4 regions of the Pantoea phytostimulans genome follow, and region 4 is predicted to be linked to each of the others. Evidence: riboswitches for the same ligand, from Rfam matches in the RefSeq annotation. Region 4 holds a riboswitch; each other region holds the start of a gene.

Region 1 (7,682 bases), 630 kb from region 4:
TCACTGTTGATTCTGCGCGTGCTGTTCGGCATGGCGGAAGGCCCAATTTGCGCCTCGGCGAACAAAGCCATTAACGGCTGGTTTCCGAAAAAACAGGCAGCAACCGCCATGGGTTTGCTGAGCGCCGGTTCACCGCTGGGCGGCGCGGTTGCCGGTCCAATCATCGGTTATCTGGCACTTGCTTACGGTTGGCGTCCGGCGTTTGTTATCGTCTGCTGCATCGGGTTGGTTTGGATGACCATCTGGCTGTTCTTTGCGGCGGATAACCCGGCAAAAAGCAAGCTGGTGACTGAAAAAGAGCGTGCGCTGATTGATCACATGAAGGCTGAAAACCCGAATGATGAAGCTGACCTTTCGCAAACTGCCCATCCCTTTGGCTATTATCTGCGTCAGCCCATTATCCTGGTCACCGCATTTGCCTTCTTCTGTTACAACTACATTCTGTTCTTCTTCCTGAGCTGGTTCCCGGCCTATCTGGTGCAGGCACATGGCCTGGATATCAAGGCCATGAGCATCACGACGATGATTCCGTGGATTGTTGGCTTTATCGGCCTGGCACTCGGCGGCTGGATCTCCGATAAAATCTTCAACATCACTGGCAAGTTGCTGTTGTCACGTAAAATTGTGTTAGTGGTCTCACTGTTTGCTGCCGCCATTTGTGTCGCACTGGCGGGTACGATAAAAGATGTGGTGCCTGCCGTGATGATGATGTCGATATCGATCTTCTTCCTCTACATCACCGGCGCGATTTACTGGGCGATTATTCAGGATGTCGTGCACAAAAGCCGCGTCGGCAGCATCAGTGGATTTATTCATCTGGTGGGCAGTTTGTCGGGCATCATCGGTCCCATCGTGACCGGCTTCATTGTGCAGCACACCGGCAAGTTCGACAGCGCCTTTATCCTGGCGGGATGTGTCGCCGCCGTGGGTGCATTCCTGGTGCTGTTTGTGATTCGCAGTCCGAAAACCATCGACAAACCGGTTTCGGTTTAAGCAGGACGCGGTTAATGCATTACTGATTACGGGGCGCATGGCGCCCCGTTTGCCATAAGGACAGACTATGTTAGATATCGATCGCCTTCCCGCTGACGTTCAGCGCCCGCGCTACGACCGTAGCAAACTTAAAACACGTATGGTGCATATTGGCTTTGGCGCCTTCCACCGCGCCCATCAGGCGCTGTGCAGCGACAAGCTGGCTGAGCAAGGTTCAGATTGGGGCTATTGCGAAGTGAATCTCAACAGCGGCGCACTTATTCAGGCGCTGCGTGAACAGGATTTGCTCTACACCGTGACAGAGATGGCCGACGACTCGCTGAAGACCCGCGTAATTGGCGTGATCACTGCTGCGCTGCACGGCAAAGGCGACGGAATCGAGGCGGTGATTGACGCCATGAGCCAGCCAGACGTCGCCATTGTTTCGATGACCGTTACGGAAAAGGGTTATTGCCATTTACCTGCCAGCGGTGATCTCAATCCAGATCACCCTGATATCGTGCATGACCTTGCCCAGCCAGACGCGCCACGCTCTTTGCCTGGCCTGATACTGGCGGCAATCCGCCGCCGTCGCGACGCCGGGTTAGCGCCGTTTAGCGTGATGTCTTGTGACAATATGCCGGAAAATGGCCATGTCACGCGCAATGTGATTGTGCAACTGGCGCAGCGTCAGGATGACGATTTAGCCGACTACATTCAGCAACACATCACTTTCCCTTCCACGATGGTTGATCGCATTGTACCTGCCATGACTGAAAGCGCTTTCGAGCAGCTCACCGCACGTCTGGGTTCGGAGGATCCGGTGGCCGTAGAAGCAGAGCCGTTTTTTCAGTGGGTGGTTGAAGATAACTTTGTCAGCGGCCGCCCAGCGTGGGAAAAAGCCGGTGCCGAACTGGTAAACGATGTACTGCCTTTTGAAGAGATGAAGCTGCGGATGCTGAATGGTAGCCATTCATTCCTCGCCTATTTGGGTTTTTTGGCGGGCTACGAACACATCAGCGATTGCATGGGTGACAGCCACTTCCGGGCTGCCGCTCGCGCATTAATGGTGGATGAGCAAGCGCCAACCTTGCGCACTCAAGGGGTAGATTTGCAAGCCTACGCCGACTCGTTAATCGCCCGCTATGAAAACCGCGCGATTAAACATCGTACTTATCAGATCGCTACCGATGGCACCCAAAAGTTGCCACAACGGATGTTGGATAGTCTGCGCTGGCACCTGCGTAACGGCAGCCGCTGCGACCTGCTGCTGCTTGGCATTGCCGCCTGGATGCGTTATGTCGGCGGTGTAGATGAACAAGGCCAGCCGATTGAGATACGAGATCCTCTGAAAAATGCGCTGGCCGAGTGTGTGAAAAACAGCGAAGACGGTGAAGCTCGCGTGCGGGCTTTGTTGGGGATGAACGCGGTGTTTGGCGAAGATTTGGCACAAAATGGTGACTTTGTTGCCCGATTAACGCATTTTTATCAGCAACTGGTGCAGCAAGGCGCCCGCGCTACCGTACATCAAATAATGAACGCGGCATGATTGTGCGGTAGCAAAAGCACTGGCGCAGATGCAGCGTGCTGATTAGACTGATTCTTTCTCTACGGGCTGGCTTATGTCAGCCGTAATATGGACATTGCCGCATGACGATCGCCTATACCATTACCACCAGCGAGCCAGTGAACCAGCAGATTTACCGTTATCTGCGCAAAGATATCGTCACCTGTGTGATTCAACCCGGTTCGTTGCTCTCTGAGAAAGAAGTTTCTGCTCGCTTCAATGTTTCACGTCAGCCGGTACGTGAAGCTTTTATTAAGCTGGCAGAAGCCGGATTGGTACAGGTGCTGCCACAACGTGGCACCTTCGTGCGTAAGATTTCCGCTAAGCGCGTAGCCGATGGGCGTTTCATCCGCGAAGCAGTGGAGATTGCGGTGGTTCGCCGTGCCGCAGTGGAGATCGCGTCGCCGGCTTTGATGGCGCTGGAACACAATTTGCAATTGCAAAAAATGGCTGCTGAGCGGCATGACAGCCAGGCATTTCTTAGCCTGGATGATGAGTTTCACCGTTTAATTGCTGAGAGCATCAACTGCACGCTGGCGTGGGAAACGGTGGAAAATATCAAGGCGGCGATGGATCGGGTGCGCTTTTTAACCTTGAGTGAAGTTTCCCCCCCGGAAAGTTTGATTGAGCAGCATCAGGAAATTTTCGCAGCGCTACAAGCTCATGATGCTGATGCCGCAGAAGCAGCGATGCGCCGCCATCTACAAGAGATGATTTTCTCAATAACGCCCATTGCCGAACGCAACAGTGAATGGTTTGAAGGGCCTTGAGTCGTTTGTCCCCTTATTCTTTTGAAGTGCGAGGCCGTTTGCCCCCACCTCAATCCTCTGAAGTGCGAGGTCGTTTGTCCCCCACCTCAATCCTCCCCCATAAATGGGGGAGGAAGATGCTGCTTTATGTTAGTGATGAGACGGCATGTGGCAGCGTCTCCTTCCCCCGCTTCGCGGAGGAAGGCCGGGATGGGGGGCAGCGCGCAGAGGACTCACTCCTTACGCAATCGTCACCTCTTTTGACAAATAAACATCCTGCACTGCATTTATCAGCGCGACGCCATCCTTCAACGATTTCTTGAACGCCTTACGTCCCAGAATCAATCCCATGCCTCCGGCACGTTTGTTAATAACGGCGGTACGCACTGATTCGGCAATATCTGTTTCACCCGCTGACGCGCCACCCGAATTGATCAACCCGGCGCGGCCCATATAGCAGTTTGCTAACTGATAACGCACCAAATCGATGGGATTTTCAGTAGTCAGCTTGGTGTAAACGCGCTCATCGGTATGACCAAATTTCACCGCGTTATAGCCGCCGTTGTTTTCCGCCATTTTCTGCTTAACGATGTCGGCACCAATCGTCGCCGCCAAATGGTTCGCCTGACCCGTTAAATCCGCACTGGAGTGATAATCCACGCCATCCTTTTTAAAGTCGTTATTGCGCAGGTAAGCCCACAATACTGTGACCAGGCCCAATTCATGTGCGCGCTCAAAAGCCGCAGAAATTTCTTCAATTTGGCGGCGTGATTGCTCTGAACCGAAGTAAATAGTCGCGCCAACCGCTACTGCGCCCATGTTGAACGCCTGATCGACGCTGGCATACAGCGTTTGATCGTATTGCGCCGGATAACTCAGCGTTTCGTTGTGGTTAAGCTTCATTAAAAATGGAATGCGGTGCGCATAACGACGCGATACGGAAGCCAATACACCGTAGGTTGATGCTACGCAATTACAGCCCGCTTCGATCGCCAGTTCAACAATGTTTTTGGGATCAAAATAGTGCGGATTAGCGGCAAACGAGGCGCCAGCTGAATGCTCTACACCCTGATCGACCGGCAGAATAGAGAGATAACCGGTTCCCGCCAGGCGACCGGTGTTATACAGCGTTTGCATATTGCGCAGTACCGCAGGAGAACGGTTGTTGTCGATCATTACCCGATCAACGAAATCCGCGCCTGGTAAATACAGGCTTTCCGCTGGAAGGGTCATGCAGCGATGTTGAAGAAGGGAATCCGCTTCTTTGCCCAATAACTGTACGATGTCCGTCATGTCAACTCCTGTTAGCTGTCGAGGGTGAACCGGCACCCGCCGATTCGACCCCCACAGCCTGGACCTTATTCACGCTATGACGCAAATTGCTGACTCCATTTTTCAGACGGATCCCCAGGAAAAAGCCCCGTTTTAGTCTCTCTCCTTACCACCATTGATGGAAGTGATGCACCGGCCCAATGCCTTTGCCCACTTCCAGTGAATCAGCGTGTAACAAGGCTTGCTGCAACCAGGCTTTGGCTTCCGTTAACGTCTCCTGCCAGTTTTGATGGCGTGGACGCAGCGCCGCTAGCGCCGCCGAAAGCGTACAACCGGTGCCGTGTGTGTGACGCGTATTCACACGAGGTGCGGTAAAACGTTGCTGAGCTGAGCGCGTAATCAGCCAGTCCGGGCTTTCCTCATTGCTCAGGTGTCCCCCTTTCATCAGCACCGCCTGACAACCCAACGCCAGCAGCGCTTCACCCTGCGTCAGCATTTCATCTTCGTTGTGCGCAATTGCACAATTTAACAGTGCGGCGGCTTCTGGCAAATTCGGGGTAATCAGTGAAACCTGTGGCAATAACAGTTCACGCACGCTGGCAATTGCATCCGGTGAAAGCAGTGCATCGCCGCTCTTGGCCACCATCACCGTATCCAGCACGACAAAGGGTAAACTGGCTCGTTTCAGGCGCTGAGCCACGCGCTCCACAATCGCGGTTTCCGCTAACATGCCGATTTTCGCGCTATCGATGCGCACATCATCCAGCACTGAATCCAACTGCGCCGTGACAAAGTCAGGATCCACGCGGTAAACCGATTGCACGCCGCAGGTATTTTGCGCCACCAGCGCAGTAATAACGCTGGTGCCATAAGCGCCTAACGCAGAGAAAGCTTTGAGATCGGCTTGGATCCCGGCTCCGCCACTGGGATCGGTGCCGGCGATGGTTAAGGCGTTAATGCGCTTCATGCTGCCACCTCCAGCATCCATAACGCATCAAGAAACGCGGCGACAAAGGTGCCCGGCCCTTGCGCTTGCGCCGCCGCTTTTTTCCCTGCCAGCGCCATCACCCGACATGCACAGGCAACGTTGAGCAAGCCATCGCCCGGCAGGCTGCTGAAAGCGGCAACTACCGCCGATAACGCGCAGCCCGTGCCGACTACGCGTGTCATCAGTGGGCTACCGCCGGAAATGGTTAAGGTGCGTGAGCCATCAGTGGCGTAATCAACTTCGCCGGTGACGATCACAAGGGTGTGATAATCGCGAGCAAGCTGCTGAGCGGCTGCCACTGCGGCATCGGCCTGATGCAAACTATCAACGCCTCGCCCGCCCGCAGCTTGCTGCGCTAGCGCTAAAATTTCAGAGGCATTACCGCGAATAGCGGCGGGTTTTTGACTCAGCAATTGCTGGCAGAATGCGCTGCGTAACGTGAGCGCGCCCACCGCAACCGGATCAAGTGTCCATGGCGTGCCAGCTTGATTGGCGGCGGTAACGGCGGCTTGCATAGCGAGTTGACGATCCTGCGTTAAGGTGCCCACATTAATCAGCAACGCGTCGGCAAAGCCGCTGAATTGCGCAGCTTCTTCAGGATCGATAACCATGGCAGGCGACGCGTTGAGCGCCAGCAGTACATTGGCCGTGAAGGTTTGCACGACATCATTGGTCATGCAATGAACCAGCGGCGCGTGTTGGCGAAATTGATGCAGGATACGCGCGACGTGCGCGTCAGAAAGGTGTTCAGGTTGATGTGTCATCATAACTCCCAACCGGCGAACAAGAAGGCAAATGCGGTCAGGCATCAGACTTCCCTACGCTGGCATTAATCCAGATCAGGTTCAAAGGGTATATCTCAGCCTAAAAGGCACCCCTAGTCATTGATAGATAAGCATATTTTTATAATAATTGCTCAATCACTCAGTGCAATCATAGGTGAGTTGATCCCAGCTTGTAAACCGCTTTGTATCCCACTTTGACCGCTTTGATAACGCGCAGAAGCCCTATACAAAAATCCCCGCAGTGCGAGGATCAATCATTAAGGCGTTTTACTCTATTTTCTAACTGGCGAATTAACCGCCGTAACCAAACTCCGATAAGGCTTCCCTTCACCATCAATAATTGTTTTGCAGGTTCTTAAGGCTACAAGTTGCGGAGTTATTTTGTAATGTGCTGCTAATCGGCTGATATTAATCAAGCTAACCAACATTCTGTCGTTGATTTTGTCGATGATAAGGCTATTTCCTTCGTCATCTTGAATATCAATCTTCGCCATTATGTTAGAAGTGGGTCTGTGATTTTAACTACGTCAACTGCAATGCCAGGCATTGTGAATGTTTTAACGTTGGGTAAGATTTCACGTCTCTGTGTAATGATATTTCCTTCATCAAGTGGACTAACATATTGGAATGCACTTTTCATCGACGTATGAAAACGTAACTTGCTGTATGCATCAGAACCTGCAAAAACAATCATACGGCGAAGGTTGCTATAGCGTCCTTTAGTTCCGTCGTTAACCTGCGATAAGAAACCATCAAATACCTCTAGAACGTCGATTGATGAATCTGTCAGGAGTTGGGGCTGAGGCCCCAGCTAATTTATGTATTAAAAGACGATCCTAAATTTTATCTCAGCAAATATAATTTATTTCCCTTGCCTCCCTACCTATCCCTTATCAGGCAATACTCACCAAACGCGTTGTGATGAGGTTAACCAAGTACTCTTTATGAAGCGTGACTGAGCCCCTGGCAGAGCCTACCATCGTGCTAAAAGCTTTTGAAATTGTAATTAATACGCTGTTAATTTTGATGATTTCTTTAAATCAACAATAAAAACCTTATCATAAGAGTGGATTACTAATAAGGGATTAAAGCCAAATGGCAATCAACGGAAAGTTTATTCTTACAGGCGCACAATTCTCTCCCCTCATACTACCAGGTATAGGGCACTTTATGGCGTTTTCTGGCAATGATCAGTATCGCAACAATGCCGCATGTGCCGCTATACCTTTCAAAGGGCCGATCCCGCTTGGTCGCTATCACATCGTGAAACGTCCTGTTAATGGGTTTAAGTCCATGCTGTACACAATGAGCCGTGAGGCTTGGACATGGCCAACAGATACCCCCGTAAT
Region 2 (7,682 bases), 1.7 Mb from region 4:
ATCCGGGTAACTACAACAATGGCGATCAGATTCATGGTCTGCCGCTTGAAGAAGTTGCTGACGGCAAAGTCTTCCATGCTGGCACACGTCTTGAAGACGATTTGGTACTGACTAATGGTGGCCGCGTGCTGTGTGTTACGGCGTTAGGCGATGATGTAGCTGCTGCACAGAAGCGTGCGTATGAGCTAACCAAGCCTATTTCATGGCAAGGCAGCTTCTGTCGTCACGATATTGGTTATCGCGCCATTAACCGCAAGTAAGCAAAAGGGGCACGCAGTGCCCCTTTTCACCTCTTCAAAAATCCGCTTCTTTAGGTTGCTCTGCGCAATCATCCTGCGAACTGACTCGCAACAACTGAACACCTTCCGGTGCTTCCAGCCATGAAACCATCAACGGCGCATGCGCGCTACGCTGCTGCTGCGCTAAAGTCTGTAACGCCAGTGCATCAAATGAAGGCGTCACACGCTGCCCTTCACAAGTTTGAATGACGTTGCCGCCTTGCCAATGGCCTTGCTTGAGAAACACGCGGCCACTTAACAGTGCATCACTCACTTTATGCATGCGCTGAGCGTCAAACTTATAGAGTTCGACTGAATCTGAGCTAACAGCTTCACGTCGTCCGGCAAGCTGCCGCTGCATAAAGTTGAGGCTGCCTTCCTGGTCAAAACGCAGCGTGACATCATCTGGCGTATCGCCGTTGATTTTTCGCTGCACGCTAATGAGCGAATCTTCAAGCCAGATATAATCCGTGGTTTCAACCGCATCGCCATTAAAAGGAGTAAAGATCGTACGTAAATGCGTTGCCTGATGGTCGCTATTCTTGCGCCACATACGCACGGCACCGCGATCGGCAAGATAACCACTGGCAGAAAAAGCAGGAATATCAGGGGTCGAACTGCACCCAATAAGTAACAAGGAGAGAATCAGGGTAGGAAAACGCCGGAACAGCGGAGTCATGATGTTTAACCCCTTAAACAAAAGGGGCGAAAACGCCCCCTGTTTTAAAGCTTGACCGCAGTGCGACGTCTTACTTAACGGCGTCTTTCAGCGCTTTACCAGACACGAATGCCGGTACGTTTGCTGCAGCGATTTTGATCTCATTGCCAGTCTGCGGGTTGCGACCGGTACGCTCAGCGCGGTGGTTCACTTTAAAAGTACCAAAACCAACCAGTTGTACAGCATCACCATCTTTCAGAGACTCAGTGATCGCAGCCAGAGTTGATTCCAGCGCTGCCTTTGCCTGGGTTTTAGACAGGTCAGCTTTTTCTGCGATTACATCAATCAGTTGAGTCTTGTTCATAAGTTATCCTTAAAGTGTATTTATCGCTTGCTAAGCAACGAGTGCGAGGGAAAAGCCACAATCTGGCACTCTCCAGCCAGCACGCACCGATAGCCACAATTTTCAGCCCCCCAAATGTAGACCAGACAGGGGGCCGATGTGAAGCCTCCAGGCGCGCTAATTCGGGCCTGAAGTCACGTTTTCTCGCCTTACTGCTGAAATTTTATACCGATGTTACTGATTCCCGCTTCACGCAGGTCCGATCGGAGTCCTTTGATTAATTCAAGGTCACGCTCTTCACAGTCCGCGAGCAGGCGAAAAATCTCCCATTGCAGGTCCCATTCATCGATTATTGCTGGGTTTTCACGCAGCTCTTCATCGGTCATTTCACGACCTGCCTGAGTCATTTCCAGCATCGCTATCGTGGTGATTGAGCTTTCGCTGACTTCAATGGCATGTTCCAGCGTCTCACCACTTAACTGTGCATGGAGCACTTCGCTTAATGCCACACAGGCATCGATAGCCGGATAAACGCCGTAAACCTCAAAAGCTTCGCCATCAGGAATAGCAGCTTCCAGCTTCTCAAGTTGGCTATCAAAATTAATCTTTGCATCTTTGACCGTCAGGTTTTCCCAAATCAAATCGAGAATACGACGGTAAAGCGCCGGATCGGCAAACTGCGTCTGCTCGCAAAAAGCCCAGTAATTGGGATACATGCGTTCGCACAGGCAAGCCATAAAGGTCAGGTGTTGCCAGCTTTCCAGCTTTGCCAGACGCAGATGAACGGGATTTTGTAACATGAAGGTGGCTCTTATTCGTTTAGCTGGCGGCAGTGTATCGTAAAAATGCCGCGTAAACAGCGTTAAAGCGTGTTTTGCCAACGCTGAAAGGCGGTACGATTTGAAGCGACAGCATCCGCCCAGCGCGTAGGCTCAGGCAAACGATAGCCGCGCGTACAGTTTTCAACCCAATGCAGCGCACTGTCCAGGCTAACACGATGCCCGGTCGCAATGAACAAGGGGTTACAACGCTGTTTGCTACGCCATACCCAACCGATTTGCTCGCCTTTGTCGATCAGCGGCTGGCGGCTTCCCGGTTGTGGGTCAACGTCTTGATAACGACCACATAAGCGACGCTTAGCGACGCCAATCGTAGGAACATCCACCAGCAAGCCAAAGTGTGATGCAACACCCAGCCGACGAGGATGCGAAATACCGTGACCATCAACAAATAACAGATCGGGTTTTTGCTCAAGCATCTGCCATGCCGCCATTAACGCGGGATACTCACGGAAAGAGAGAAAGCCGGGAATATACGGCATGGTGGTTTCGATACGCGCAATGCGATGTTCCACCAGCTTCAGAGAAGGATACTCAAGGATGACCAGAGCGGCACGCGTGATAGTACCCTCTTGCTCAAAGCCAACGTCTGCGCCGCCGATAAAGCGTGGCGGCAACACGTCAAAATCATCCTCACGCACCACGTCTGCGGCGCGTTGAAGCTGCTCGGCACGTAGTGCGGCAATATCCATATTTACTCCTGGTGCCATGGACGAGATAAGCGATGCACGGCTTCAACAAACGTGCCCGCGTGTTCAGGTGGGACATCCTGATGAATGCCGTGACCCAGGTTGAATACGTGACCATCACCTTTGCCAAAGCTTTCCAGAATTCCCGCGACTTCCTGCTCAATACGTGCAGGTGGTGCATAAAGCATGGAAGGATCCATGTTGCCTTGCAAGGCGACTTTGTCACCTACGCGACGGCGAGCGTCACCGATATCAGTTGTCCAGTCTAGGCCGAGCGCATCACAACCCGTTTCCGCCATCGCTTCCAGCCATTGCCCGCCACCTTTGGTGAACAGCGTAATCGGCACGCGGCGCCCTTCATTTTCATGCAAAACGCTATCGACAATTTTATGCATGTAATAAAGCGAGAACTCGCGATAATCTCGACCCGTCAACACCCCACCCCAAGTATCGAACACCATTACCGACTGCGCACCGGCACGTATTTGTGCATTCAAGTACAAAATGACGCTGTCTGCCAGCTTGTTCAGCATCGCATGCAGCGTTGTGGGATCGGCGTACATCATCTTTTTTATCTTAGTAAAGGCTTTGCTGCTGCCGCCTTCGACCATATATGTTGCCAACGTCCACGGACTGCCTGAGAAACCAATCAGCGGCACTTCGCCTTTTAAATTCTTACGAATAGTGCGCACAGCGTTCATAACATAACCCAGTTCCTGTTCAGGATCGGGGATCGGCAGGCGCTCAACATCGGCTCGACAGGTAATTGGGTTTGAAAAGCGCGGGCCTTCACCGGTTTCGAAGTAAAGTCCAAGCCCCATCGCATCGGGAATCGTTAAGATATCGCTGAAGAGGATCGCCGCATCCAGTTCATAACGACGCAGCGGCTGTAGCGTAACTTCGCAAGCCAGCTCGGCGTTTTTACACAGCGACATAAAATCGCCGGCTTCGGCGCGGGTCGCTTTGTATTCCGGTAAATAACGCCCGGCTTGTCGCATCATCCAGACCGGCGTGACATCAACCGGCTGACGTAACAGGGCGCGCAGATAACGATCATTCTTCAGTTCAGTCATTTTAAGGCTCTCTCAATTTCAAGCGCGTAGTGTAGCACTTTCCTTATGCTCCGGCGCGGCAGATGGCGACGGTATCTTCTATCAAGCGGCGCGCCACGGTGCCTGGCGGCGGTAGCATTGGCAGCGCGTCATAGCGGAACCAACCTGCATCCAGCAACTCTTTGCCGTCATGTTGCAGATCCCCGCTCTCATACTCAGCCATAAACGCCACCATCAATGATTGTGGAAAAGGCCAGGGTTGTGACGTCACGTAACGCACATTTTTAACCCGCACATTGCTCTCTTCCATCACTTCACGCGCCACAGCTTGCTCCAGCGTTTCGCCCACCTCGACGAATCCCGCCAGCACGGTATAAATGTTATTACGTTGTCGCGCATGATTCGCCAGCAGGATTTCATCACCCCGACGAATCGCAACAATGATACAAGGCGCGATCTGCGGGTAATAACGCTCACGACAATGACTACACAAACAGGCAAATTCATGTTTGCTGCGGTTCATTTCGTGACCGCAATAGCCGCACCAGCGATGGGATCGATAAAACTCTGCCAGTTGAACACCGCGCCCAGCGAGTTGAAACAGGCCAACTTCTTCATCGATTAATTGACGTACCGAGAACATGCTTTCAGATCGCGCTTCGCAAATGAGCCACACTTTTTCACCCAGCCACTCGCCGATGACCTGACCTTTAGTGCCAGTCAGACCGAATTTTTCTGCAGGTCCATGCGGTAATTCACCTTGTGGCAGCCAAAGTTTTTGCTCATGGCTGACAACCCACCATCCAGCGTCTACGCTTGTGATCTCGAATTGCATTTTTTTCGTCATCCTTAGCGTCAAATGGCACGCTGAAGTCCTGATGTTAAGTGTGTAGATAAACAACTATAACTCACATGGAGTTAGATATGCTTAACCAGTTAGACGTCCTGGCCGAGCGCGTAGGTGGCAGCAACGAACTGGTGGATTCGTGGCTTGAAGCCCGTCGCCAACTCTTAGTCGCCTATTACCATTTGGTAGGATTGAAACCCAATAAAGAAGCTTTAACGACGCTGGATGAACAGGCGTTGGATAATTTTTGTCACGGCTTGGTGGATTACCTTTCTGCCGGACACTTCAATATTTACGAGCGCATTATTAGTGAAATGAGTGGCGACAGTCCGATGATTGCTGCTGCGCAGATCTATCCGCCGCTTGAAGCCAATACGGAACGTTTGATGCAGCTGTATGATGGTCATTTGCAACAGGCAATTGACGATGATAACTGCGTGACTTTCCAGAAAGCGCTTTCTGAAGTCGGCGAAGTTTTAGAAACCCGCTTCACGCTGGAAGATAAATTGATTCAGCTGGCGTGGGATCAACAGCTGGCGCGCCCGCCGGTCGCCAATGACAGCCAGATGGCTCGTCCCGCTTAACGTTAATCACATGTAAAAGTCTTGTGATTACCTAAAAGCCCTTTTATGCTGAACGGGTTTTGATGACGCCAGTCTGATAAACCCGTTTTTAATTTCTTGTCGGAGTGCCTTCGGGCTGAGACCGTTTATTCGGGATCCGCGGAACCTGACCAGGTTAGAACCTGCGTAGGGAACAAGAGTAAATCTTCTTAGTACGCTGGCACTATTTTTGTCCATCGTATCGCTTACTCCTTCCGAACTCCGGACAAGCAACGTTCCCCCTTAACTGGAAAATTGCTATGTCTACTTCGAAAACCAATCGTCGCGAACAACGTGCCCAGGCGCAGGAATTTATCGATTCCCTGCAAGGCGGCAGTGCATTCCCCCACTCTAAACGCATTTGGATTACCGGTAGCCGTGCTGACATTCGCGTGCCAATGCGTGAAATTCAACTCAGCGCCACCCAAATTGGCGGTACCAAGGACGAACCTCGCTTCGAAGAGAATGAAGCCGTGCCGGTGTATGACACGGCAGGCGCTTATGGTGATCCAGACGCGCAGATTGATGTGCATCGCGGTCTTGAAAAACTGCGTGCTGGCTGGATTAACGATCGCGATGACAGCGAAAATCTCACGCAAATTAGCTCGACTTACACGCAGCAGCGTTTGGCCGATGACGGTCTTGATCATTTGCGTTTCGAGCATTTACCTCAACCGCGACGTGCCAAGTCCGGTCGCCGGGTGACACAATTGCACTACGCGCGTCAGGGCATCATCACGCCAGAAATGGAGTACATCGCACTGCGTGAAAATATGGGCCGCGAGCGTATACGTGGTGAAGTGCTGCTGCAACAGCATCCGGGATACAGTTTCGGTGCTAATTTACCGGAAAATATTACGCCGGAGTTTGTGCGCCAGGAAGTCGCCGAGGGTCGCGCCATTATTCCCGCCAATATTAATCACCCCGAATCGGAGCCGATGATTATTGGTCGCAACTTTTTGGTGAAGGTGAACGCCAATATCGGGAACTCGGCAGTAACCTCCTCTATTGAAGAAGAAGTGGAAAAATTAGTGTGGTCAACGCGTTGGGGTGCTGACACGGTAATGGATCTCTCCACCGGCCGTTATATACACGAAACACGTGAGTGGATTTTGCGTAACAGCCCGGTTCCGATTGGTACCGTACCGATTTATCAGGCGCTGGAAAAAGTGAATGGCGTGGCAGAGGATCTTAACTGGGAAATATTCCGCGATACGCTGTTAGAACAGGCTGAGCAAGGTGTCGACTACTTTACGATTCATGCTGGCGTGCTGCTGCGTTACGTGCCGATGACGGCAAAACGCCTGACCGGCATTGTCTCGCGTGGCGGTTCGATTATGGCCAAATGGTGCCTGTCACATCACAAAGAGAGCTTTCTCTATCAGCATTTTCGGGAGATTTGTGAAATTTGCGCCGCATACGATGTCTCGCTTTCGTTGGGAGATGGCTTACGCCCAGGTTCTATTCAGGATGCCAACGATGAAGCGCAGTTTGCCGAGCTGCATACGTTGGGTGAATTGACGAAGATTGCCTGGGAATATGACGTACAGGTAATGATTGAAGGCCCTGGCCACGTTCCGATGCAGATGATACGCCGCAACATGACCGAACAGCTTGAACATTGCCATGAAGCCCCTTTTTATACGCTCGGCCCACTAACAACTGACATCGCACCGGGTTACGATCACTTCACTTCCGGTATTGGCGCAGCCATGATTGGCTGGTTTGGCTGTGCGATGCTGTGTTACGTCACGCCAAAAGAGCATCTTGGCCTGCCGAATAAAGAAGATGTAAAGCAAGGCTTAATCACTTACAAAATTGCTGCTCACGCCGCCGATCTCGCCAAAGGGCATCCTGGCGCGCAAATTCGCGATAACGCCATGTCCAAAGCGCGTTTCGAATTCCGTTGGGAAGATCAGTTTAATCTGGCGTTAGATCCCCATACCGCGCACGCCTATCACGATGAAACGCTACCGCAAGAATCGGGCAAGGTGGCGCATTTTTGCTCAATGTGTGGCCCGAAATTTTGCTCAATGAAAATCACGCAGGAAGTGCGTGAATATGCCGCACAACAAGAAGCCGCAGCGCAGCCGATTGAAATGGGTATGGCGCAGATGTCTGAAAATTTTCGCAGTCGTGGAGGTGAGCTTTATCACCCAGCGGATACGACTCTGGAGGAAAAATTATGAATGCATTTCCCACCACTTCACCACGTTTAGGGCTTTATCCGGTGGTTGATAACGTTGAGTGGATTGAACGCCTGTTGAAAGCAGGCGTGCGTACTCTTCAACTACGAATCAAAGATCAGCCTGATGAGGCAGTCGAACCCGCTATTGTTCAGGCGATCACGTTGGGTAAGCAGTATCGTGCACGC
Region 3 (7,682 bases), 1.3 Mb from region 4:
TTGATGGCCAGCCTCGGCGCGTTGGTGGGTAGCGGACAAATTGGTCTCTATCCTGCCTGGGCGGCGGGTTTTGCTGGATGCTTGATTGGTGATTGGGTTTCCTATGGCATTGGCTGGAAATTTCAGGGGCCGCTGCATCGCTGGAAATATATTCAAAAATACAAAGGATTGCTGGATAAAACCGAGCATGCGCTGCATCAGCACAGTATGTTCACCATTCTGGTGGGGCGCTTTGTTGGGCCAACGCGTCCGCTGATTCCGCTTGCCGCAGGCATGCTGGAGTTGCCGGTGCGCAAGTTCCTGCCGCCCAATCTCATTGGCTGTATTTTGTGGCCGCCGCTGTACTTGCTGCCAGGTATTTTAGCAGGCGTGGCCATTGACGTGCCGAAAGCGGCGCAGGGCGGTAACTTTAAGTGGCTGCTGCTGTTAGTGGCGATTGTCGCGTGGCTGGGATTTTGGCTCTGCTGGCGCTGGTGGCGCAGCGGTAAAAGTCAGGATTGGGCAACAGCGTATCTGCCGCCACAACGCTTGCGTTGGTTAGCACCGCTTGGATTTGTTATCGCGGTAGGCGCATTGGTGGCGATTCAGTTCCACCCCATGATGCCCATTTTCCTGCACTTGTTAGGGCAAGTTTTCTTTAATTAACGGCGCGGGATGCCGAGCACATCGGCTTCCCGTGTTTCTCCCGACAGCAACTGCTGCGTTGCGCCATCCCAGTAAACCCGACCATCCACAATGACCACGCTGCGCGGCGCAATTTGCTGCGCATCTTCCAGGCTGTGCGACACCATAAGTAAGGTAATGTTGCGTGTCTCACACACTGAACTCACCAGTTGCAGCATCTCTCCGCGCAAGGCGGGATCGAGGGCTGAAAAGGGCTCATCCAGCAGCAGAACCGGGCGATCGCGCAGTAAGCAACGTGCCAGCGCAACACGCTGACGTTGCCCACCGGAAAGCTGGCCCGGCAAGCGCGTAAGCAGATCGCTTAACCCAACCTGTGTTGCAATAGCCGCCAGTTGTTGTTGTTGGGTGGCATTTAGCTTCAAGCCTGGATTCAGCCCCAGCGCCATGTTCTGCTGTACGTTGAGGTGTGGAAACAGGTTGTTCTCCTGAAACAGCATCGAAACCGGACGCTTTGCGGGCACGCTGCGCGTGTGATCTTTGCCATCAATCTCCAGCATTCCCTGACTGACCGGTAAAAATCCGGCAATCAGGCTCAGCAACGTACTTTTACCTGCGCCGCTGGGGCCAAGAATCGCCAGACGTTCGCCACGTTGCGCAGTCAGGCTGAAACGCATCGGCAAGTGGTGATACAGGTAAGTGAGGTTATTCAGAGTCAGCATGGTGGCCCGGTAATTTTTCCATCAGAGTAAACAGCAACAGGCAAAGTAACAGCAGCAGCAGGGCGGTAACTGCTCCGTCTGCGCCACGATAAGAACCAATTTGTTGATACAGGTAGAACGGTAAGGTGCGGAAATCTGCGCTACCAAACAGCGCAACCACGCCAAAATCTCCGATCGATAACACGCAGGCAAAGGCCAGTGCCTGAGCTAAAGGTCGCTTCAGGGCGCGCATTTCAATCAGACGTAGTCGATTCCAGCCCTGGATACCCAACGAATTGCACAGGTTTGCGTAGCGCTCAGCGATATCGCGCATGGGGTTTTCCAACACTTTCAGGGCGTAGGGAATGGAAATCAGTGCGTTAGTGAATATCACTAAACCGTCAGCGGAAGTGGGCAAGCCAATGGTGGCGTTGAACAGCAGGAAAAAGCCGGTCGCCAGCACGATACCGGGCATTGCCAAAATCAACATGCCGCTGGTATCTATGATCTGTGCAGCCACGTTGCGTTGGCGCATACGTAATTCGCGGCTGCTCCACAGCAGCATCATAGTCAGCAGCACGCAAAGCAGGCCAGCACCCAGCGCGATACGCAGCGAAGTGAATGTGGCCTGCCACAGCGCCGGTTGTGCCAACGCCCCGCGCAGGCCGCCATGCAATCCATCCACGATGACTGCCAGCAGCGGCGGTAACAGCAGCAGCAGCGCCAACACAATCAAGGCAAAATCACTCACGCGAGCAAGCAGGGAATCTTGCGGATCGCGCCAGCCGCGCAGTTGACTGATGCCAGCGGGAATGGCCTTGCTAAAACGCTGGCTGAGCAAAACTAAAGTCAGGCAGCAGGTGAGCTGTATCAGTGCCAGCAATGCTGCGCGCCCCGGATCGTAGTCATAACTCAGCGCCTGAAAAATGGCGAGTTCAATGGTGGTGGCTTGCGGCCCGCCGCCCAGCGACAACACGGTAGCAAAGCTGGCAAAGCAGAGCATAAATATCAGCGCGCCGGTCGGCAGCAACTGACGGCGCAGCCACGGCCATTCCAGCAGGCGAAAATGGTGCCAGCCGCGCAAATTAAGCTGCGCGGCCAGTTGTCGCTGCTCGGCCGGAATGCTTTCTAACGCCTGCAACATCAAACGCGTTGCCAGCGGCAAATTGAAAAACACATGTGCCAGCAGAATACCTTGCAGGCCGTACGGTGAAAAAGCGTAATCGATATTGAAAAACTGGCACAACTGCGCCAACCAGCCGACGCGACCATAGACCGTAAGCAAGCCAAATACCGCGACCAAAACCGGCAGAACCAGCGTCATGGCGCACAGCCGCAGCAATAATTGGCGTCCAGGAAAGCGCCGCCGGTAAAGTGCGCGTGCGAGCGCAATCGCAGGCAGGAGCGACAACAGCGCAGAAAGCAGCGCCTGACCAAAGGAGAAGCCGATAACGTGATGGAGATAGTCGTCCTGCAATACGCTGCGCCAATCCGTATCAGGCGCAGCGATCCACAGCGAGGAAAACGCCAGCAGCGCCACACTGCACAGCAGCAGCGTGGCGAGCGAACCGGGAATCAGCCAGAGCGGAATTAACGGCTGACGGCGCGTTGCCATGCATTAATCCATTCTGAGCGGTGATCGGCGACATCTTGCGATGAGAATTGCAGCGCAGTATTTGGCACGCTCAACGATGAAAATCCTGCCGGCAAATCAGTTTTGATTACGGGATACATCCAGTTACCGGTTGGAATCGCGTTCTGGAAGGCAGGCGACACCATGAACTGCATGAACTGTTGAGCCAGTTTGGGTTGTTTGCTGCTGGCAAGCTGAGCCGCAACTTCAACCTGCAAATAATGGCCTTCGGCAAACGACGCAGCGGCGTAATTCTCTTTTTTCTCTTCGATGATGTGGTAAGCAGGCGAGGTGGTGTAACTCAACACCAGATCACCTTCACCTTTCAGGAACAGACCGTAAGCTTCGCTCCAACCTTTGGTGACAGTAACGGTTTTCTGCGCCAGCTTCTGCCAGGCCTGCGGTGCCTGATCGCCATACACTTTTTGCATCCACAGCAGCAAGCCTAAACCCGGCGTGCTGGTACGCGGGTCTTCATAAATGACGCGCCACTTCTCTGGACTATCAACCAGTTCTTTCAGGCTTTTAGGCGGATTTTTGAGTTTATTTTTGTCATAGACAAAGGCGAAGTAGCCGTAATCGAAGGGCACAAAGGTTTTATCTTGCCAGCCATCGGGTAACTGTAGCCTGCTGGTGTCAACGTCGCTGGGCGCAAACAGACCCGTTTTTTGTGCCGCCTGCACCAAATTGTTATCCAGCCCTAATACCACGTCGGCTTTGCTGTTCTTGCCTTCCATGCGCACGCGATTCAGCAGCGACACGCCATCTTCCAGCGCGACGAATTTCAGTTCGCAATTGCACTGCGCTTCAAAGGCTTTTTTCACCGCTGGGCCAGGGCCCCAATCGGCTGAGAATGAATCGTAGGTATAAACGGTTAAGGTCGGTTTGGCAGCAAAGACGGGCGCTGACAGCAGCAGCAGCAGAGACAGACATTTTTTTAACACTTTGCGCTCCTTAAGGAGAATTGTTATATGAGTCGCAAAGGATCTGAGCACGTTGGCCTCTCAAATCCCTACGTCGGTATTAACCGAATCAGGTTCGACGGGTATATCTCAGCTCATTGCGACAATCGCAAGCGGCACCCCGTTGAGAACGAGTCATTCTAGTCATTTCGTCGCCGGGGCGAAAGGATCACAGCTCCGGCGGCGCGAACCAGGCGGATTTAAAATCAAACCAGCCCAGCGTATTCATGCGCACGCCACGCATACTGCGTTCTCCTTCCAGCAACAGCCAGTGATGAAACAGCGGATGCAACCCGCCTTCCTCGACCAAACGCTTGCTCCATTCGGCAAGCGGCAGCGCTTTTTCACGCCAGCGTGCGGCATCGATGTGCCAGTCAATGGGCAGGCAATGATGCAGCAACGGCACCTCATAGAGCTGAGCAAACAGTGAATATTCCAGCGGCAGGGTGAAATTGACGCTGCCCAGCCAGATATCGCTTTCAGCCTCGCCCTGATGCCAGCTTTCATAGCTGACTTCACGCGTTTCAAGCGTTACGCCATGTTGCGCTAATAAAGGGCGTAGCGCATTAGCGATGCCTTCGTGCTCAACGTGTTGGCTATACCAGGTGAGCGTCAGGCTTTTCAGCCCAGCGGGTTTCTCAACGGGCGTTAAGTCACGGCGATGGTGCCAGCGCGGCAGCAAACCGTAAGCGGGAAACCAGTAGCGCTGATAGCCAGCGCTCGCATGATTGAGCAGGGCAATAGGATTAAATAAATAGCTGACCCAGCGGCGAATCGCCTCGTTGCGGCCTTTTTCTGAGCGCTGATCAAATAGCAAATAATAACATCCCTCTTCGAGCCGACTCTCTTCCTGCTTTTCATCAACGGTGTCGCCCTGCAAACGTACGCCTGAATAAACCAGTTCGTCGCTGATCTCAGGCAATACCCAAATTGAGACGTCATCGATCAGGGCGCGAAAGCCAAAGTAGTCATCAAACGCTTCGATTTTCAGCTGGCTTTGCTGATTGCGCACCACGCTGTAAGGGCCAGTCCCCTTGGGCTGGCGAGCGAAATCACGCTGCTCGGGCCATTCACGCGGCAGAATCATGGCGCTCACGCTGCCAAGTAACCAAGGTAACCAGTCGTCGGGCTGGCTTAGCGTGATATCCAGCGTCCAGGGGGCGGGCGAGGTGATGAGTTGGAAATGTGAAAACAGCGGCTGATCACGCAGGCGTTCGAGACTGCCGATGACATCAGCCATTTCTAATTCGCGACCGTGGTGAAAGCGGATAGCCGGGCGTAAAAAAAAGCGCCAGTGCAGCGGCGATGTTTGTTGCCAGTGGTGCGCAATATCCGCCTCGATTTCCCCGTTTTCCTCATTTATTCGCGTCAGCCCACTAAAGATTTGTCGTGCCAAATGCGTCTCTGAGCGGCGCAGCGGCGATCCAGGCAGCAGGTTGAGTAACGGGCGGTAATAAAGCACGCGAAGAATATGTTTGCCCTGGCGGAAACTGCGGCCCAGATGCGCGCTGATCATCTGTCGCACCTGATTTTTATCGCCGACCAGTTGCACCAGTTGATCGATACGATCCTGCTCCAGCAAATCTTCTGCCCTCTGCTGCTGTAGCGCGAGTCCGGTATAACAAAAAGTCAGCTGTGAACGCTTACCGCGCCCGGCTTCAGCTTGCCAGGTTAGCCATCCAGCATCTTGCATAGCGTTAAGTAAATTACGCATATGACGGCGAGAGCAATGCAGTAAATCCGCCAGTTCACTCAGCGTGGTTTCTTGCGTCTGGCCCTGGCAACTTTGCCACAGGCGAATGAATTGCTGCTTAAGGCGTGATGAGGACATAAAAGAGGAACTCCCTGTAAAAAGCGCTCTGTTTTTCCTGCCTCATATTAGAGGCAAACTGAACCTCATTGGAAGAGCGGGAGGCATTCAGCAATGAATGGCGCTCAACCATGATCGCGCAGCGATGCGGGATCCTTTCTGAGTAGGGTGCAATTACACCGCCAGCAGGATTTTATCTGCTGGCTTTTTTCGTGTTGCGCTGTATCGTCTACCCTTGTTTTTTTCCTCGGTTTTTTCATTCTGTTAGGGATTTCGGCATGAAGTCGCAGCGTCGCATCAATCCGGTTTATCTCGCGTTTATGGTGGCATCGTTCATGATTGGCGTAGCCGGTGCATTACAAGCACCCACGCTCAGCTTGTTTTTGACGCGTGAAGTGCAGGCGCGGCCGTTTTGGGTTGGGCTGTTTTTTACCATTAATGCCGTGGCCGGGATTGTGGTGAGCATGCTGGTGGCCAAGCGCTCAGACAGCGTCGGTGATCGCCGTCACATCATTCTGTTTTGTTGTCTGATGGCGCTGTGTAATGCCATTTTGTTTGCCTTTACGCGTCATTATTTCACATTGATTACGCTGGGCGTGCTGCTGTCAGCGCTGGCCAGCGTCTCCATGCCACAGATTTTTGCGCTGGCGCGAGAATATATTGACCATTCCGCGCGCGAAGCAGCGATGTTCAGTTCGGTAATGCGTGCGCAGATATCGCTGGCTTGGGTGATTGGGCCGCCGCTGTCGTTTGCACTGGCGCTCAACTATGGCTTTGTCACGCTGTTCATGGTGGCGGCAGCGCTGTTCTTTATCTGCATCCTCCTTATTTGGTTTACCTTGCCTTCGGTGCCACGCGCTGATTCGCTGATGCACAGCGGCGGCATGCCGATCAGCGGTTGGCGCAACCGCGATGTCAGGCTGCTGTTTATCGCCTCCGTGACAATGTGGACCTGCAATACCATGTACATTATCGATATGCCGCTCTATATCAGCAGCACGCTGGGCTTACCGGAAAAGCTGGCGGGGTTATTGATGGGAATGGCGGCAGCACTGGAGATTCCAGTGATGTTACTGGCTGGCTATTGCGCTAAACGCGTCGGTAAACGCAACCTGATGCTGATCGCGGTAGCGGCAGGTATTCTGTTCTATCTCGGACTGGTATTGTTCAGTTCGCGCCAAGCGTTGCTGATTTTGCAGCTGTTTAATGCAGTATTTATCGGCATCATTGCCGGAATAGGCATGCTGTGGTTTCAGGATTTAATGCCAGGACGACCGGGCGCAGCCACCACTATGTTCACTAATTCTATTTCCACCGGCATGATTTTGGCGGGATTGATTCAGGGAACCTTGAGCGAACGCTTTGGACATATCTCAATATATTGGCTGGCGTTAGGGCTGGCTATTGCCTCTTTTGCCATGTCGGCGCGGGTACGCAACGTATAAGAAAAGGGCGACTAAATCGTCGCCCTTAATGATTAACGCAGGAAAGCGGGCTGCTTCTGCTCATAATCAGAGATCGAGGCTTCATGCTGAAGCGTCAGGCCAATGCTGTCGAGACCATTGATCATGCAGTGACGACGGAAACTGTCGAGCTCAAACGGATACGTTTTATCGCCTGCGGTCACGGTTTGCGCTTCAAGATCAACGGTGAAACGGATGCCTGGCTGTGCAGCGACCAGTTTAAACATCTCATCGACTTCTTCATCGCTGAGCTTTACCGGCAGCAGCTGATTGTTGAAGCTATTGCCGTAAAAGATATCGGCAAAACTGGGTGCAATCACCACGTGAAAACCGAAATCTGTTAGCGCCCAAGGTGCGTGCTCACGTGACGATCCACAGCCAAAGTTTTCACGCGCCAGTAAAATACTGGTGCCTTTGAATTCGGGCTTGTTCAACACAAAGCTGGCAGTCGGTACGGTGCCGGCATCATCTTCAAAGCGCCAATCGTGAAAC
Region 4 (7,682 bases):
GCCTACGGCCAGAGTGAAAAAATGGATAATTCCGTTAGGTATAGACCCGATCTGCGCCCTTCGCGACTCTGCGGCGACGGAAAAGCCATACAATCGTAATAGCGGTAAAAATATCGCCATAAATACCTCCTGCAATATCTGCCAGGCCGCTGACCTTAACGGGTAAGCACCTGCAAAAAGGCAGACAATAAAAGTAGGAATTATCGACATATAGCTATAACAATCTTGTTAGAAAATGCTTAAAAGTAATAAAATCTCACCTTTATTACAGAGTGATAATAACGTTAATCAATCACTTAAGTCTCATGATTCTATTATGCGAAAATTTTCGAGCAGATTATTTACGCGCATGTCTAAACCTTCAGTAAATAACATTCAGATTCATTGAAAATAGCACGTTGGGCGTATCTTTATTACGCCTTATCCGTTAAGAAGCAGATTAATCTGTTTAACTTTGCTTGACCCAATAGCCTGTATTATATGGAAATCATTTTATGCCTGTGGCCAACACGTTGGCTTCTTCGTTATATACCCCCTTCTCTTTTTAACCACTGACGTCCGCTGCAGCGGGTTCATTTCAACGCCCACTCTTTCCAGCAACGCTTCACCTGCTCTGCTGATAACAAGGCCACTTTTGGCGTCGTTAATTCATCAAATATCGCCCGGTGATGCGCTCTATTCTTCGGGGTGGTGAAAAGCAGATATTTCAACATGTCGCTATTAATGCGATCGCGCTGATGTTCTGCCAGCACGCCACCTATTCGTTCACGCTGGAAGACGGTACGTCGGAAATAACGCATGAGCATCAAGGGTAAACTGATATCCAGTAAAATTACGCCTGTTGCGCGATCCATTCTTTCCTTCAGGCAGCTGGAGTAATTACCCTCAATAATCCAACACTCTTGATCGATAGCCGCCCGATGCAGGTCTAAAAAATGCGATTTAGGTCGCGCCTGCCAATGCGTGCCAGGTAAATGATAAAGCTGATCAAGGTGTATTGCGGGATAAGATGTTTTATGAGAAATCGCATTGGCCAGCGTCGATTTCCCACTGTTAGATGGCCCTATAATAGCGACTCGTGGTCCAAGAAAAGATAAAGATTTAATGTCACTGCTCATCGTTAACGCCTGTTAGTCATAATGTAAATGCGACCTGCTCATTACTTAACGCGAACCAGTGCGCGAGTTTTATCCAACAAAAAAGGACGCAGATAACCTACCGTATTAGAAAGTAAAATTACCTCATCTGAAACCTTAATATTTACTACCTCTTTCAAATAACGTTTGCGAATTTCCATCCTTTTCCATACTTCGGGGAATTGTGCCGCTAGCTGCTGTTGCAATGTAATGTCTGCCAGCCCAACCGTATCTTCTATGTTACTGCCGCCATAACCCGGCAAAGAGGGAATAATATCAATCTGCAATAGCATCCCGCTGGTTAATGGAATTGTGGAATCAGGATAGATTGGTGAGCAAAGCCACTCTTCATCCGCCACCAAATGCCCCGGGTTCAAATGCCAGTGATAACGCGCTTTTGGTAGAACATTCTCGACAATGGCATACATTTCTCCGCCCGTGATGCCTACCCGCAAACTCTCGAGCCAGGTCACCACGGCATGATAATAGGGCGTGGCTAACTGCGTCAGCCAGTCAGAAACCGCGTCGGGCAACGCGGTGTCGTCGGCAACCACATAGGCTGAGCGACTGGTGAGTCCACCTTTGAAGCCAACCGTCAGCGAGATCTTATCGCCCAGGCAGATGCGTTTATCCGAAGGATAAAGGTTGGCATGCGCAAAGCGATCCCCGCTGGCGGCAATCATAATAACGTTATTCGGTTGACCGTCGGCAGCCAGCAAATGGCCGATCTCTTTTTCGCTTTTGCCGAGTTCAATGCTGTCCAGCGCGCTAAGGACATTGGTTGAGGCCAAATTGGCGCCATATTCATAAAAAGCGATTTCATCTGCCCGGTTTATGCGGCGAACGCCATATTCAGGCGAGATAAATATCCCCGTTGCGTTAACAACACAATGTTGTCCCCCTACCGCCTTCTTAACCGCATCAAGAATAAATGCAGGAACATCAAACAGGCTGCTTCGCTGCTCAGCATTGCCGGTGAAAAGCTTCCACCCGACGACGCCCACTTTTTGCCCAGCGATTAAACCTGCGCTCGCGAGCAACGTCTCTAACGGCTGTTCATGTGTCATGGGTTGATTGGGCAGCGAAAAGATCGGCGCATGCAGAGGTAATCCTGCATTACGTGCATAAGGCACAAGTTTGAGGTTCTCATTACCTATGATGTAACTAATAGCAGCTTGATCACTGAGTACTAAAAGTGCCTCTTCAAAACGCGGAATAAACCCCGCCAGATACTCAAAATTGCCGCCATGTTCTTTATCTGCATAGATAACCAAGTGCGCCAGCCCGTGCTGCTTCATCATATTAACCACTTCAACCACGCGTTGCTTCAGGGTTTCATCAGATAAAACGGGGCCCGCGATATAACGGAAGCATTGCGGTGGCGAAAGCGTTTGTAGCGAATAGCGTGTATCCAAATCCATGACGTGCTCCTGAAGAGTTAAAGAGAGGTTTCTCTGTTAAAAGCAGAGGGAAATTTGCAGTAAGCGTGGCTAACTCGGCCAAACCCACAATATCGACACGTTGAATTCACCCTTTAATTGACGTATAAAAAGTGTCTCCGAGGGGTGTCCTGAAATGGGCTGAGATGGCGTAAGCCGAACCCTTTGAACCTGATCTGGGTCATGCCAGCGAAGGGACGGGTTGGCAATATTGCACTCAGCAAATGCCTGTTCTTACCTCAGTATGCCCGGATCTCCACTTATCACTGGAGGTCCCATGTCTCTCTCAATGTTCAATGATTGCTTATATGGCCGTCTTCGCCAGCAAGCGGGTCAACACTGGCACGATTATGTCTCGCACACTTTTGTGCAACAGCTCGCTGCGGGTACCCTGCCGCACGCCGCTTTTCAGCGTTACCTCACGCAAGATTATCTCTTCCTGCTGCATTTTGCCCGCGCTTACGCCTTGTTGGTCAGCAAACTCCACACGCTACCCGAAATGCGTGCGGCAACCACATCCCTCAACGCTATTGTCAGTGAGCTGCCCTTGCATCTCACGTATTGCGCGCAATGGGGATTGAGCGAAAGCGACATCGTCAACGACGCTGAAGCACCAGAAACGCTGAACTACACCCGCTACGTTTTGGATATTGGACATTCTGGTGATGCGCTGGATTTGCTGGCGGCATTGATGCCTTGTGTCGCAGGTTATGCCGAAATTGGGCTTGGTTTATTAAACAATCCCGCCACTGTGATGCGCAATAATCCCTATGCTGCTTGGATACAAAACTATGGCGATGAAAGCTATTTGGCTGGCGTGCAGGCTTCGCTGACGCTGTTTGAAAATATCGCACGCCAGCGCGGTGGTGAAAGCCGTTTTGATGCGCTAGCCAATATCTTCACCACTGCAACGCGCTTAGAGAGCGCATTTTGGCAAATGGGACTCAATGCCGGTAACACCTCAAACGCGTTGATTTCCGCATGCAGCCGCTAAGCGCCATTCCCGGTATTAAAGTGCGCGATCTCAGCTTAAAGTTCGGTGAGCAGATCATTTTTGACCGGCTGAATATGGATATCACCGGCGGCGAATTCGTGGCGCTTCTGGGTGCCAGCGGTGCAGGGAAAAGCAGCTTGTTACGCATTATTGCTGGCCTTGCGCCACCCACTTCTGGCTCGGTGACGGGCAGCGATAATCAACCCTTGGCGGGCCGCATAGCCTGGATGGGGCAAAAAGATCTGCTTTATCCGTGGTTATCGGTGATAGATAACGTGGCGCTGGGCGCGCGTTTGCGGGGCGAAAAAGTCGATCGCGATTGGGCAAGGCATTTGCTGGCGCGTGTAGGCTTGAGCCGCGAAGAAAAATCCCTGCCGGCCACCCTTTCCGGCGGTATGCGTCAGCGTGCTGCGCTGGCCCGTACCCTCTATGAACGGCAACCGATTGTATTGATGGATGAGCCGTTCTCCGCGCTGGATGCCATTACCCGCACGCAAATTCAAACCCTGGCGGCTGAATTACTGGCACAACATACCGTGCTGCTGATTACCCACGATCCCGCTGAAGCCTGCCGCTTGAGTCACCGTTTGTTGGTGCTTTCACCCTATCCTTTCGGCATTGATGACTCGCACAGCATTGCTGGATTACCGCCGCGTGCGCCCGACGATCTTGATTCGATGAGAAGTCAGGCTGAGCTGTTGCAACGACTGATCAAGGCGGCAGGATGAAACACAATCGTCTTGCACGCAGCAGGCGTGGGCTCAGCGTTTTTATCGGCCTGATTGGCGTTTGGTGGCTGGCAACAAAATGGGGTGACATCCCTGCTTTCTTGTTGCCCGCGCCGCGCGCCGTGTTGCTTGCCGCCTGGGATAATGCGCCGTTCCTGGCCTACCACTCGCTGATTACGCTGTCAGAAATTGCCAGCGGATTCGTCATCGGTGTCTTGCTCGGCTGTAGCCTGGCGCTGTGCATGATCTACTCGCCACGGCTGCAACGTTGGCTGATGCCGCTGGTATTGACCAGCCAGGCGATTCCGGTGTTTGCGCTGGCCCCGCTGCTGGTGCTGTGGTTTGGCTTTGGCATGAGCGCAAAAGTGGTGATGGCAGTGTTAGTGATCTTCTTTCCGGTCACATCTACGTTTTTCGACGGTATGCGCCGCGTCAATAACGACTACCTCGATTTAGCCCGCACCCTGCGCGCTTCGCCGTATGCCCAGTTACGTCACGTACGCCTGATGGCGGCCTTGCCTGCGTTTGGTTCAGGATTGCGCATGGCCGCCGCCGTGGCACCGATCGGCGCGATCATCGGCGAATGGGTCGGTTCGGCTGAAGGATTGGGCTACGTCATGCTGAATGCCAATGCTCGAATGCAGAGTGATATGTGCTTTGCCGCCCTGTTTATTTTGGTGCTGATGACGCTTCTGCTTTGGAGCGTGATTGATGCTTTGCTGAAACGTGTGATCAACTGGATACCTGACAACGATGAATAACCACAACCCCCAACGTAAAACCCTGTTTAAAATGCGCCTAACCGTCCTGATTGCCAGCGCCGTTTTAGCCACCAGCGCGAGCGCCAATGAAAAACTCACGCTCATGCTCGACTGGTACATCAATCCCGACCACGCGCCGATCATGGTGGCTGAGCAGATCGGCGCATTTAGCGCACAGGGGCTGGATGTGCAGATTATTCCCCCTTCCGATCCCGCTTTACCGCCCCGCCTCGTGGCAGCTAAACAGGCCGACTTAGCCATTACCTATCAGCCGCAAATCCATTTTTTTGCCGATCAGGGTTTGCCGCTGGTACGCGTAGGCACCTTAATTAACACGCCGCTTAACACCGTTATTTCGTTGGATAAAAGCATTAAGACGCCAGCCGATCTCAACGGTAAAACCGTGGGATATTCTGTGAGCGGCATCGAGCAGGCGACATTGGCCACCATGCTCAAACATGAAAATCTCAACGCAAACGCAGTCAAACTGATCAACGTAAACTTTCAGCTCACCAGCGCCCTGTTAACCGGAAAGGTGGATGCCGTGATTGGCGGCTACCGCAATATCGAAGCATTGGAGATGACATTGCAGGGTAAAGATCCGGTCGTGCTTAACGTCGAGGATTATGGCGTCCCGGCTTACGATGAATTAATTATTGTGGCTAACCGCGATGCCGTTGCCGAACCGAAGATCAAAAAGTTTCTTATCGCGCTGGAGAAAGGTACAGCCTATTTACGTGCGCACCCTGAAGAGAGCTGGAAGGTTTTTGCTCGTCAGCATCCTGAGTTAAATACCCCGTTGAATCATCAGGCGTGGATGAAGACGCTGCCGCTGTTTGCCACGGAGCCTGCGACGTTAGATAAACCGCGTTATCAGGCTTATGAGCAGTTTTTATTTGATAACAAGCTGATTAAGAAAATCACGCCAGTTGAACAATACGCGACAGAAATTAATTAACGTGTTGGGTTAGCCCTGTTGCGGGCTAACCCACTTCAGCGGTTAAAGGTTTTTGACCCTTACCACATCTGCCATCACCGACAAGGCGATCTCTGCCGGTGTTTTACTGCCAATCCTAATGCCCACGGGCGCCTGAATGCGCGTCAGCTCTTCTTCACTCAGTCCCCCGATCTCCACCAGCCGCTGTCGGCGTTTAGCGCTGTTTTTAACTGAACCCATCACACCGAGATAAAACGCAGGGGTATTAACCGCCTCCATCATGGTGAGTTCATCAATACGCGGATCGTGCGTCAGAGAAAGTATCGCCACCTTACTGCTGATTTCATGATTCTCCAGCCACTTAGCCGGATGCTGCGGCACAATAGTGACATGATATTCCGCGCCAAAATGGCGTTCTGTTTCAGCCAGCTGCTCGGGGCGATGTTCACAGACGGTGATCCTAAAACCGAGGATCAGCGCAAGCCGAATGCACTCAAACGCCACCACCGAATAACCGGCAATCAACAGTTGCGGCACCGCACCCACGGGGATCACGACCTGATTCTGCTGATGCGATAACGCGGGCAGTACATGCGCTGTAGAAACGATCTCCCACGCGGCGCGTTGCCCAAGCTGCACATTCTTTACCAGATGCTGTTTACCGATCAACGCGGTTTGCATGGCGGTAAGCAATGCATAACTCTCCGGGTCAGCGGGAAGATACTCGATCAACACATCCACACTGCCGCCGCACGGCAACGCCACATTGGGACGTAATCCCCCTTCGCCATAACGCACAATTTGGCTGCTATCACGATAGGCACCTGACGCCAGCTGTTGCAGAAAATCTTCCTCAATACAGCCGCCCGAAAGCGAGCCGCAATGTTCACCCTGAATGTTAATGGTCATCATGGTGCCGGGCGCACGCGGTGACGAGCCATACGTATGCAAAACGGTACAGAGCCACACCGGCTGCTGCAACTGATGCCAGCACAAAGCACAATCAATAACCCGTTGATCAAGCGTAATCATTCTGTTCTCCCGAGTTCAGGTTGACGGGATAATCGATATCGTTAAGGCATCCGGGATCGTGCAACGTAATTAAGGTGGCGGGATGCGCCGCCAGTATCGAACGCGCCCCTTCATCCTTGTGCAAATCCACCAGCTGGGGATAGAAAATTCGACTGAAGCCCACCGGATGACCGGCCTGAGCATTCACCAGCGGCCTGACTATGGATTCAGTCGCTAGCGCATGTATAACAGCCAAATAGCTGGATGTTTTTAGCCACGGCATATCACCGAGCGCGATAATCCAGCCGTCATAGTCCGCCGTTGCACGGACGCCTGCAGCAATCGACTCACCCAACCCCTGGCTCTGGCAATAGATGGGCTGACACCCGTTGAGCAGCGCGTGTATCGCCCGATCTTCTGGCTGGGTAACAACGTACACGTCGGCGCCCGTCGCCAGGGCGTGGCGCAGGGTATGCGATAACATGGGAAGCCCCTGAATCTCAGCCAACAGTTTTTGACCGCCGCCCTGCTCGCGAAAACGCCGCCCGAAGCCAGCAGCCATCACCAAAATTGCCACTTTCATTTATGCGTACCGAGGTAAAGGCCACAAACGAGGCGCAGGCAAAAGCCCTGCGCGCAGTATCCAATCAAATCAGTTTTTCCATGGTGATGGGCA

What was found. Region 4 has a riboswitch for thiamine pyrophosphate ahead of tenA (thiaminase II). Riboswitches for the same ligand answer to the same signal wherever they lie in the genome.
Region 1: another riboswitch for thiamine pyrophosphate. It lies ahead of thiM (hydroxyethylthiazole kinase); the one in region 4 lies ahead of tenA (thiaminase II).
Region 2: another riboswitch for thiamine pyrophosphate. It lies ahead of thiC (phosphomethylpyrimidine synthase ThiC); the one in region 4 lies ahead of tenA (thiaminase II).
Region 3: another riboswitch for thiamine pyrophosphate. It lies ahead of thiB (thiamine ABC transporter substrate binding subunit); the one in region 4 lies ahead of tenA (thiaminase II).

What each region holds. Positions count from the first base shown of each region.
Region 1 covers NZ_CP173698.1:1,713,854-1,721,535, forward strand. Annotated here, with positions in the region: gene ACF2G4_RS08025 (MFS transporter) at 1-993, shown strand, start outside; gene ACF2G4_RS08030 (mannitol dehydrogenase family protein) at 1,061-2,521, shown strand; gene ACF2G4_RS08035 (GntR family transcriptional regulator) at 2,623-3,309, shown strand; gene fbaB (class I fructose-bisphosphate aldolase) at 3,529-4,581, opposite strand; gene thiD (bifunctional hydroxymethylpyrimidine kinase/phosphomethylpyrimidine kinase) at 4,727-5,527, opposite strand; gene thiM (hydroxyethylthiazole kinase) at 5,524-6,315, opposite strand; TPP riboswitch at 6,347-6,437, opposite strand; gene ACF2G4_RS08055 (DUF2778 domain-containing protein) at 7,429-7,682, shown strand, end outside.
Region 2 covers NZ_CP173698.1:3,340,898-3,348,579, reverse strand. Annotated here, with positions in the region: gene purD (phosphoribosylamine--glycine ligase) at 1-260, shown strand, start outside; gene ACF2G4_RS15675 (DUF1481 domain-containing protein) at 295-957, opposite strand; gene hupA (nucleoid-associated protein HU-alpha) at 1,028-1,300, opposite strand; gene ACF2G4_RS15665 (YjaG family protein) at 1,489-2,079, opposite strand; gene nfi (deoxyribonuclease V) at 2,142-2,810, opposite strand; gene hemE (uroporphyrinogen decarboxylase) at 2,813-3,880, opposite strand; gene nudC (NAD(+) diphosphatase) at 3,924-4,694, opposite strand; gene rsd (sigma D regulator) at 4,784-5,290, shown strand; TPP riboswitch at 5,381-5,479, shown strand; gene thiC (phosphomethylpyrimidine synthase ThiC) at 5,569-7,497, shown strand; gene thiE (thiamine phosphate synthase) at 7,494-7,682, shown strand, end outside.
Region 3 covers NZ_CP173698.1:3,797,855-3,805,536, forward strand. Annotated here, with positions in the region: gene ACF2G4_RS17600 (DedA family protein) at 1-645, shown strand, start outside; gene thiQ (thiamine ABC transporter ATP-binding protein ThiQ) at 642-1,343, opposite strand; gene thiP (thiamine/thiamine pyrophosphate ABC transporter permease ThiP) at 1,327-2,937, opposite strand; gene thiB (thiamine ABC transporter substrate binding subunit) at 2,913-3,899, opposite strand; TPP riboswitch at 3,947-4,051, opposite strand; gene sgrR (HTH-type transcriptional regulator SgrR) at 4,087-5,748, opposite strand; gene ACF2G4_RS17625 (MFS transporter) at 6,006-7,172, shown strand; gene leuD (3-isopropylmalate dehydratase small subunit) at 7,205-7,682, opposite strand, start outside.
Region 4 covers NZ_CP173698.1:1,082,949-1,090,630, forward strand. Annotated here, with positions in the region: gene ACF2G4_RS05155 (DNA topology modulation protein FlaR) at 573-854, opposite strand; partial or broken gene ACF2G4_RS05160 (GTPase) at 1,017-1,118, opposite strand; gene ACF2G4_RS05165 (M24 family metallopeptidase) at 1,160-2,557, opposite strand; TPP riboswitch at 2,688-2,790, shown strand; gene tenA (thiaminase II) at 2,853-3,569, shown strand; gene ACF2G4_RS05175 (ABC transporter ATP-binding protein) at 3,557-4,297, shown strand; gene ACF2G4_RS05180 (ABC transporter permease) at 4,294-5,058, shown strand; gene ACF2G4_RS05185 (ABC transporter substrate-binding protein) at 5,090-6,016, shown strand; gene ACF2G4_RS05190 (XdhC family protein) at 6,059-7,027, opposite strand; gene ACF2G4_RS05195 (NTP transferase domain-containing protein) at 7,014-7,589, opposite strand; gene ACF2G4_RS05200 (xanthine dehydrogenase family protein molybdopterin-binding subunit) at 7,654-7,682, opposite strand, start outside.